DNA from 2 places in the Micromonospora palomenae genome. Region 1 is predicted to be linked to the other one. Evidence: riboswitches for the same ligand, from Rfam matches in the RefSeq annotation. Region 1 holds a riboswitch; the other holds the start of a gene.
What was found. A riboswitch is a leader RNA that binds a small molecule or an ion and turns the genes downstream of it on or off. The one in region 1 is predicted to bind thiamine pyrophosphate.
Positions count from the first base shown of each region.

Region 2: it holds a riboswitch for thiamine pyrophosphate, as region 1 does, so the genes downstream of both, thiE (thiamine phosphate synthase) here and FHX75_RS23685 (ECF transporter S component) in region 1, are expected to answer to the same signal.

Region 1 is NZ_VIXA01000003.1:577,221-581,773, reverse strand. Features, by position in the region: gene FHX75_RS23705 (acyl-CoA dehydrogenase family protein) at 1-371, opposite strand, end outside; gene FHX75_RS23700 (DUF6328 family protein) at 492-995, opposite strand; gene FHX75_RS23695 (sugar isomerase domain-containing protein) at 1,145-1,894, opposite strand; gene FHX75_RS23690 (alpha/beta fold hydrolase) at 1,943-2,773, opposite strand; TPP riboswitch at 2,858-2,963, shown strand; gene FHX75_RS23685 (ECF transporter S component) at 3,039-3,623, shown strand; gene FHX75_RS23680 (ABC transporter ATP-binding protein) at 3,758-4,553, shown strand, end outside.
Region 2 is NZ_VIXA01000002.1:1,972,453-1,977,005, reverse strand. Features, by position in the region: gene FHX75_RS20415 (thiazole synthase) at 1-384, opposite strand, end outside; gene thiS (sulfur carrier protein ThiS) at 381-581, opposite strand; gene thiO (glycine oxidase ThiO) at 572-1,711, opposite strand; gene thiE (thiamine phosphate synthase) at 1,705-2,331, opposite strand; TPP riboswitch at 2,326-2,434, opposite strand; gene FHX75_RS20395 (DUF559 domain-containing protein) at 2,555-3,487, shown strand; gene FHX75_RS20390 (aldo/keto reductase) at 3,561-4,523, opposite strand.

The sequences.
Region 1 (4,553 bases):
CCGCCGTACTTGCGGTCGATCTTCATGCCGAACGCGCCGAGCCGGGCCAGCCCCTGGAACACCTCGTCCGGGATGGACGCGTCCCGCTCGATGGCGGCGCCGTCCACCTCGGACCGCAGGTACGCGCCGAGCTCGGTGAGGAACCGCTCGGCCCGCGCGTCGTCGTCCGGGTCGGAACGCGGCCAGGGGTGGATCAGGTCGAGCCGGAACCGGCCGAGGAAGAGTTCCTTGCCGAAGCTGGGCCGGTCCCAGGCGGTTTCTCGGGCCGCCTCGGCGACCTGGCGGGCCTCCTTCTCGGAGACCTGGCCGGCCTCGGCCGGCAGCGGCCCGGCGCCGTCCTCGGTGGGTCGGCTGTTGTGCGTCGTGGTCACGGCTGCCCCCTCGAACCTCGGTCCGGATGCGTCAACGTGCTCGACAAGAGCAACGCTACCCCCGGGTGTTACCCAGGGGTAGCGTTGCGCGCACGTCGGATTTCCCGGGCGGTGACCGGGTCAGTCGCCGGTCAGCACCTGCGGCGCGTCATCGTCGTCGTCATCGACGTCCTCGCCCCAGTTGCGCCGGGCCATCGGCAGGAAGACCCAGAAGGTCAGGAACCACAGCGCGGTGAGCGCGCTCAGCACCAGGGCCACGCCGCGCTGCAGCACGAAATCGGTGATCAGCAGCACCGCGCTGACCATCGAGATCAGCATGAAGGCGAGTCCGCCGCTGGCCATCCGGTGGGCGAAGCGCACCAGCTCCGGCTTGCGACCCTGGCGGAACAGCGCGCGGTGGAAGGCGACCGGCGAGATGATCATCGCGGTGGCGGCCGCCGCCGACAGCAGCGAGACGATGTAGACGTCCTTCTGGAAGCCGCTGGTCCGGGTGAAGCCGTTGCTGAACGGCAGGGTGAGCAGGAAGGCGAAAAGGATCTGCACGCCGGTCTGTGCGACGCGCAACTCCTGGAGCAGATCGGCGAAGTTGCGCTGCCAGCGCTGCTTCTCGGATTCCTTCGACACGCGCTACCTCCAGAAGAGACGGTACTGCCGACGAGGCCCACCCCGCCGGCAGCAACGCCAATGCCCGAAGCGGAACCGCGCGAAACCGGCTCACGAACCTCCCCTCGTTCGCGACTGCGGGGCTCGCAAACCCGGCTCACTCCTCGCGCTCACGCCCCTCGGCGGATGCGGCCGGCGTACCGGGCCTCCAGCGCGGCGTTGTGCTCGTCGCCGCCGGTGATGTTCGCCGACAGGTAGACCGGGGGCCGCTCCCCCGCCGCGATCAGCCGGGCCACCGTCTCGGCCACGATCTGCTGGGCCAGCAGGGCCGCGGTGATCGAGGAGACCGCGCCGACCGCGCCACCGTCGGGCAGCGGCAGGGTCGCGTCACCGTACGGGGCGCCGTTGTCCAGCACCACGTCGGCGAAGTCGGCGAGCTTGCGCCCGGACGGGTGGCGGGAGGCCATCCGGCCCGAGTGCTGCGCCGAGGTGATCGCCACCAGCCGGTGCCCCCGCTCGACGACCAGCGACGCGAACTCCACCATCGCGCCGTTGACGCCGGAGTTGGAGGCCAGCACGAAGATGTCCGACGGGCGGACCGGGGCCAGCTCGTAGAGCCGGTGCGCCACGGCCGGATCGCGCTCCAGGTGCGGCCCGAGGATGCTCGCCGGCTCGCCGCCCACCAGCACCAGGTCACGGAGCGCGATCCGGTTGGTCGGCACCAGCCCACCGGCCCGGCCGGCGATCTCCATCGCCAGTGCCTCGGAGTGGCCGGTGCCGAAGGCGTGCACCACCCCGTCGGCGCGCAGCGCCTCGGCGATCAGGTCGGCCGCCCGACCCACCGCCTCCCGCTGGCTCGTGGCCACCCGGCCGATCGTCTCGGTCACCACCGCCAGGTATGCCTCGGCGCTCACCGTCATCCGTTCCTCCGTCCGTCGGTCCTGCTCGTCGGGTGGCCCACGGCGGGCTCAGGCCAGGTTGCGTACCCGGGCCAGGATCGCCTCGGCCAGCGGGGCCGGCGCCTCGTCGGGAATCCAGTGGGTGACGCCGGGGAGCGCGACGAACCGGTACGGCCCGGTCACCTGGGCGGCGCAGGCCTCGGCGGCGGTCCGGCCGATCGCGACGTCCCCGTCGCTCCAGACGAAGGTGGTGGGCACCGCGACCGGCCCGGTCCGCGCCAGGTCGGCCCGGGACATGGCCCGGTACCAGTTCAGCGCCCCGGTCAGCGCGCCCGGCTCCCGCATCGGCTCGGCGTACCGGGCCACCCGCCCGGCGTCGCCCACCCCGGAGAGCAGCCGGCGCAGGGCAGTCGCCCGCACGGCCAGCAGCACTTTCTCGGCCTTGCCCGGCTGGCGGAACAGCAGCATGTACGACGAGCGCGCCTTCTGCCGAGGGTCGTTCGCCAGCGCGTGCGCCATCGCGGCGGGATGCGGCACGGAGACGGCAGTCAGGGTGCGGACCCGCTCGGGGTGCCCCGCGGCGAGGCCCCAGGCGACGACCGCACCCCAGTCGTGCCCCACCACGTGGGCCGCCTCGACGCCCAGCGCGTCGAGCAGCGCCACCGCGTCTTCGACCAGCTTCGGCAGCCGGTAGGCGGCCACCTCGGCCGGGCGGGCGCCCGGCGAGTAGCCCCGCTGGTCCGGCGCATACGTACGCAGGCCGGCGGCGTGCAGCGCCGGCACCACCTCGTCCCACTCGCCGCCGTGCTGCGGGAAGCCGTGCAGCAGGAGGACGGGTTCGCCGCCCTCCGGGCCGCCGGTGCGTACCTCGAACGTCAGCCCTCGCGCCTCGACCCGCATGATCGGCAGCCTACCCAGCCCGGCGGTCGTCCACCCGGGCCGACCGTGGCGGGGTCGGAGCTGTTAGCGTCGACGAGACAACTTCACATCCGACAGGGGAGCGCACAGCGCTGAGAGTGCGGGCACCGCCCGCAGACCCTCGAACCTGATCTGGGTAATGCCAGCGCAGGGAGTTCGGTCGACCTCCAGCCGCGCCGCCGTCCGGTCCCATACCGGGCGCGGCGTGCGTCTTCTCCTGGTTCGATCATTTGGACTGGGAGCACACATGACCAACACCGACAGCAACCGGTGGCGCACCATCGACATCGTCATCGCGGCGGTGCTCGGGGTGGCCTTCGGCATCATCTTCTGGGCCTGGGGCCTGCTCTGGAACGGCCCCGCCGACGCGATCCCGCTGCCCGGCCGGGCGGCCATCTACGGCGTCTGGCTGGTCCCCGCCGTCCTGGGCGGCCTGATCATCCGCAAGCCGGGCGCCGCCTTCTTCACGCTCACCGTCGCCGCGCTGGTCTCGGTGGCGCTGGGCAGCAGCTGGGGCTGGACGCTGGTCATCCAGGGTCCGCTGGAGGCCGCCGCGGCGGAACTCGCCTTCGCCGCCTTCGGGTACCGCGTCTTCCGGCTGCCCGTCGCCCTGCTGGCCGCCACGCTGGCCGGCCTGGCGGCGGCGCTCTACGACGTCTTCATCTGGTACCCGGACACCGCCTGGGGCAGCTTCCGCCTCCCCTACATCCTGATCACCGCGGTCAGCTCCCTGGTGATCGCCGGCCTGGGCAGTGTCGCGCTCACCCGCGCCCTCGCCCGCACCGGCGTCCTCGACCGGTTCCCCGCCGGCCGCGAACGCGCCGCCATCTGACCGCCCCCCGCTTCGTTGATCAAGAGGTTTGCGTCAACGGGAGCCACCGTCGTGACGCAAACCTCTTGATCACCGGCCGGCTCCCGGCCGGAGCCGGCCGGGAGCCGGGTGGGCCTGGGTAGGGAGGGGGTCGGGTGGGCGCGGTGGAGGTGCGCGGGTTCGGGTGGCGGCACGCCGGACGGAAGGCGTGGGCCGTGCGCGGGGTGGACCTGCGGATCGAGGCCGGGGAACGGGTCCTGCTGCTCGGGCCGTCCGGGGCGGGCAAGAGCACCCTGCTGGCCGCGCTGGCCGGGCTGCTGCCCGAGGACTCCGGCGAGCAGGAGGGCACCGTCGAGATCGACGGGCTCGACCCGCGCAAGGACCGGGAACGGGTCGGCATCGTCTTCCAGGACCCGGAGACCCAGCTGGTGATGGCCCGCAGCGGCGACGACGTCGCGTTCGGGCTGGAGAACCGGGGGGTGCCGGCCGGGGAGATCTGGCCGCGGGTGGACGAGGCGTTGCGCCGGGTCGGCTTCCCGTACGACCGGGACCGGCCCACCGCGGCGCTCTCCGGCGGCGAGCAGCAGCGCCTGGCCCTGGCCGGCGCGCTCGCCCTGCGCCCCGGCCTGCTGCTGCTCGACGAGCCGACCGCCAACCTCGACCCGGCCGGCGCCGACCTGGTCCGCCGGGCGGTCGCCGGCGCGCTGTCCGCCGACACCACCCTGATCCTGGTCGAACACCGGGTCGCCGAGGCGCTGCCGCTGGTCGACCGGGTGGTGGTGCTGGAGCCGGGCGGCGGCGTCCGCGCGGACGGCCCGCCGGAGGCGGTCTTCGCCGCGCACGGCGAGGCACTGGCCGCCGAGGGCGTCTGGGTGCCGGGCCGGACCATCCCGCCCCGGCACGCCACCACGCCGCCCGGCGAGGAGTTGCTCACCGCCGACCGGCTCGGCC
Region 2 (4,553 bases), on a different contig from region 1:
CCCGTCGGCGACCAGTTCCTCGGCGGCGCGCAGCAGCTCCACCCCGTCGGGCAGCAGCGTGCGCTCGTCGCCGATCACCTCCAGCTTCACCCAGTCGGTGTCGAACGCCTCCCGGGCCAGGTGGGCCACCTTCACCGCCTCGCCGGCGGTGTAGCAGCCGGCGGTGTTCGGCAGCAGCCGCACCCCGCACCGGTCCAGCACGTCGAGCAGCCCGCCGGCCGCAGCGGGGGTGGTGTCCACCCGGCGCAGGGCCACGGTGACCAGCTCGGTGCCGGAGGCCCGGACGGCCCGCTCCAGCACGTGCAGGTTGGCCGCGCCGCCGGTGCCGAGGATGAGCCGCGACCCGAGGGTGACGGTGCCGATGGTGAGCGTCACGCCGCTCACCCGCCCTGGGCGGCGCTGAGCACCTCGACCCGGTCGCCGTCGCGCAGCACGGTCGCCGGCCAGCCGGTGCGGGGCACCACCTCGCCGTTCACCGCCACCGCGAGGCCGCGCCGCTGCTCGGTGACCGCGCGGACCAGGTCCGCCACGGTCGACCCGCCGGGCAGGTCCCGGCCGGCACCGTTGACGATCAGTTGCACGTCTCCTCCTCGGGGGTGGGTGCGATCCGGTCCCGGCCGGCGGCTCGGGCGGCGGCGCCGGCGGTGAACCGGTCCGGCGCGAAGGGGGCGAGCAGCGGGTCCGCCGTGCCGGTGACCACCAGCTCGGCGATCAGGTCGGCGGTGACCGGGGTGAGCAGGATGCCGTGCCGGTGGTGGCCGGTGGCGACCAGCACACCGGGCCGGCCGGGCAGCGGCCCGAGAATCGGCGCGTTGTCCGGCGTACCGGGGCGCAGTCCGGCGGCGGCCTCGACTAGGTCGTACTCGGCCAGGTCGGGCACCAGGTCAACGGCGGCGCGGAGCAGTCGCAGCACCGCCCCGGCGGTCACCTCGGTGTCGGCGCGCTCCTCCACGGTCGCGCCGAGGACCACCTCACCGTGGGCGCGCGGCACCAGGTACACCGACTCGCCGTCGGCGTACCCCCGGATCACGTGCCGGAAGTCCGGCGTGCCGCGACCGGGCGCGCGCAGCCGGAGCACCTGCCCCTTCACCGGCCGGACCGGCAGGCCGGTGAGCGCGGCGGCGCCGCAGCCGGCGGCGACCACGGTGACCCGGGCGTCCACGTCGGTGAGGCGCGCGACCGCGCCGGGCACCAGCGTGGCCCCGGCCCGCTCGGCCGCCGCCCGCAGCGCGGCCACCAGCCGCCGCGGGTCGACCTGGTGGTCGCCGGGCGCGACCGCGCCGCCGCGCACCCGCGGCGCCAGCGCCGGCTCGCGGTCCCGCAGCTCCGAGGGGCGCAGCGGCGTGATCGGCAGCCCCAACCCCTGCTGGTACGACCAGAGCCGCCGCGCCTCGGCCAGGTCGTCACCGGTGAGCCCGACGACGAGGGTGCCCTCGGTGCGGTGGCCGAAGTCGGTGCCGGCGGCCTCGGCCAGCTCGGCGGCGAAGCCCGGCCAGCGGGCGGCCGACTCGGTGAGCAGGCCGGTCAGCTCGTGCTCCCCGAAGTACGCCTCGGCGACCGGCGAGAGCATCCCGGCGGCCACGTGGGACGCGCCGGAGCCGGGGGCGGGATCGTGCACGACGACGCGCAGCCCGCGCGCGGCGCAGCGCCAGGCGATCCCCAGCCCGACCGGTCCCGCCCCCACCACGGCGACGTCCGGTCGGGTCAGCACGTCAGCGCCCCGAGCAGTTCCGCGGTCGCCCGGGCCGGATCGGCGGCTCCCGACAGCGCCCCCACCACCGCCACCCCGTACGCCCCGGCGGCCCGCAGTGCCGGCACCGACGCGGCGGTCACCCCGCCGATGGCGATCACCGGCACGGCGACGGCCTCGGCGACGGCGCGTACCCCGTCCGGGCCGATCGGGGCCGGCAGGCCGGCCTTCGTGGTGGTGGCGTGGCAGGGGCCTACGCCCAGGTAGCTGGCCCCGGCGGCGACCGCCTTGGTGGCGGCGACCGGTTCCCGGGCGGTGGCGCCGAGCACGGCGGCGGCGCCGAGCACCCGGCGGGCCGCCCCGACCGGCAGATCGTCCGCGCCGACGTGGCCCCCGGCGGCGCCGACCGCGAGCGCCACGTGCAGCCGGTCGTTGACCAGGCACGGCACCCCGTACGGCGCGCAGAGCGCGAGCACCCGGCGGGCCAGCTCGTACGCCTGCCGGTCGGTGGCGTCGTCGTCCACCCGGACCTGTACGACCAGCTCGGCGCGGGCCACCGGCAGGGCGGCGCGCAGCACGGCGAGCGGGTCGCGCCCCGGCCGGGTGTCGGTGATCAGATGCAGTCGTCCCAGGGACGGCACGGCAACGCTCCTCCCTGCGCCGGCATTACCCGGATCAGGTTCGACGGTCGGGGGCTTCAGCCCCCCTCTCAGCCCGGTGCACCGGGCTCCCGTGGGTCACTTGCGGCATACCGTACGACGGATGCGCCGATCCGCCAAGGGCGGGGGTGCGCTTTTCCCACGGACCGTCTCATCTCGACGGTGCAGGCAGCGCGTGACGGACCGCTCACGCCATGCTGTCCGGATGCCCTCTCCGCCTCGGGTTCCGCGCCGCCTCGCGTTCCTGCCCTTCCGGGGCAGCCGCGCCGTCGCGGAGGGTCTGCTCAGCTGGACCCGGCTGCGGGGCCCGGCCTGGCACCGGCTGCTGCCCGACGTCTACGTGCACCGCGACGGTTACCGCGTGGACGACCATCGAATGTGGTGCGACGCTGTCGCGCTGTTGCTGCCACCGGATGCGGCCATCGCCGGACTCAGCGCCGCCTACCTGTGGGGGGCCGATCTCCTCGCCCGGGACGCGCCGGTCACCGTGCTGCTCCCCCGGACGGCGCGGATGCGGGGACATCCCCGCATCCGTATCAGCCGGTCTGCCGTGCCGGAGACCGACCGGACACGGTTCGCGGGGCTGCCGGTCACCACCGAGTTGCGCACCGCCTTCGACCTCGGACGCCAGGGCAGCCGCACCGACGCGCTGGTCGCCGTCGACGCGTTGCTGCACCGTCGGGTGGTCAAGCTGCCCGCCCTCCGGGCGTACGCCGGTGCGCATGCCGGCTGGCCGGGGATGCCGCTGCTGCGGGAGGTCCTGGCGCTGGCGGAGCCGTTGACGGAGTCGCCGATGGAGACGAGGCTCCGCCTGCTCCTGCTCGATGCCGGACTCGGCCCGGTCACCGCCCAGCACGACGTGCACGACGGACGCGGCCGATTCGTCGGCCGGGTCGATCTGGCCTGGCCGGCACTCCGTGTCGCGGTCGAGTACGACGGCGACCACCACCGCGAGCGCGCGCACTTCCGCCAGGACGTCGCCCGCCTGAACGCGCTACGGGCGGCGGGCTGGATCGTCCTCCGCTTCACCGCCGACGACGTCCTGCGCCACCCCACCCGCACCATCGCCCTGACCACCCAGGCGCTGCGCGAACGCCAGGCCCAGCGGAACGCCATGGGTGTCACCAACCCACGTTGACACCCATGGCGTTCCACTCACCACCGTCGCCCTGCCTGCGGCAGGGCGGCTGCCGCATGGGCGCGGAGGTGGGTCAGAGGATGGCGTCGAGGGCGTCCAGGTCCTCGTCGGTGGGCTGCCAGGTGCCGGCTTCGGCGTTCGCCCGCACCTGCTCCGGCGTGGTGGCGCCGGCGATCACCGAGGTGACCGCCGGACGGGCGGCCAGCCCGCCGATCGCCACCTGGAGCATCGACAGGCCGCGCTCGCCGGCGTACGCCTCGATGGCCTCGATGGTGTCCCAGTCCGCGGCGGCGAGGCGCTGGGCGTACCGGCCACCGCCGGAGAGCCGGCTGCCGGCGGGCGGCGCCTCGTTGCGCTTGTACTTGCCGGTGAGCAGGCCGTTGGCGAGCGGGAAGAACGGCAGCATGCCCAGGCCGAACCGCTCGCAGGCGGGCACGACCTCGGTTTCGACGGAGCGTTCCAGCAGCGAGTAGTGGTTCTGCGCGCTGATGAACCGGGCCCGCCCGTTGGACGAGGCGACCCAGTCGGCGTCGGCGATCTGCCAGCCGGCGAAGTTGGAGTTGCCGAGGTAGCGCACCTTGCCGGCGCGGACGAGGTCGTCCAGGGCGGCGAGCGTCTCGTCGATCGGGGTGCCCGGGTCGGGCTCGTGCATCTGGTACAGGTCGATGTGGTCGGTGCCGAGCCGGCGCAGCGACGCCTCCACGGCCCGGGCGATGTAGCGGCGCGCGCCCCGGGCGCCGTGGTCGGGGCCGTTCATGCCGTGCATGTCCATGCCGAACTTGGTGGCCACCACCACGTCGTCCCGGCGCCCCTTGAGCGCCTGCCCGAGCAGTTCCTCGGAGCCGCCCTGCGGTTCGCCGTAGATGTCGGCGGTGTCGAAGAAGTTGATCCCGACGTCGAGGGCGGCGTCGACCACCGCCCGGGTGCCGTCGAGGTCGAGCTTGCGGCCGAAGTTGTTGCAGCCGATGCCGACCACGGACACCACGAGCCCGGAGTCGCCCAACCGGCGGTAGGTCATCTCAGTCACGAGATCCACCCTATGCCCGCCGCGGAGCCGCCAGCCGCG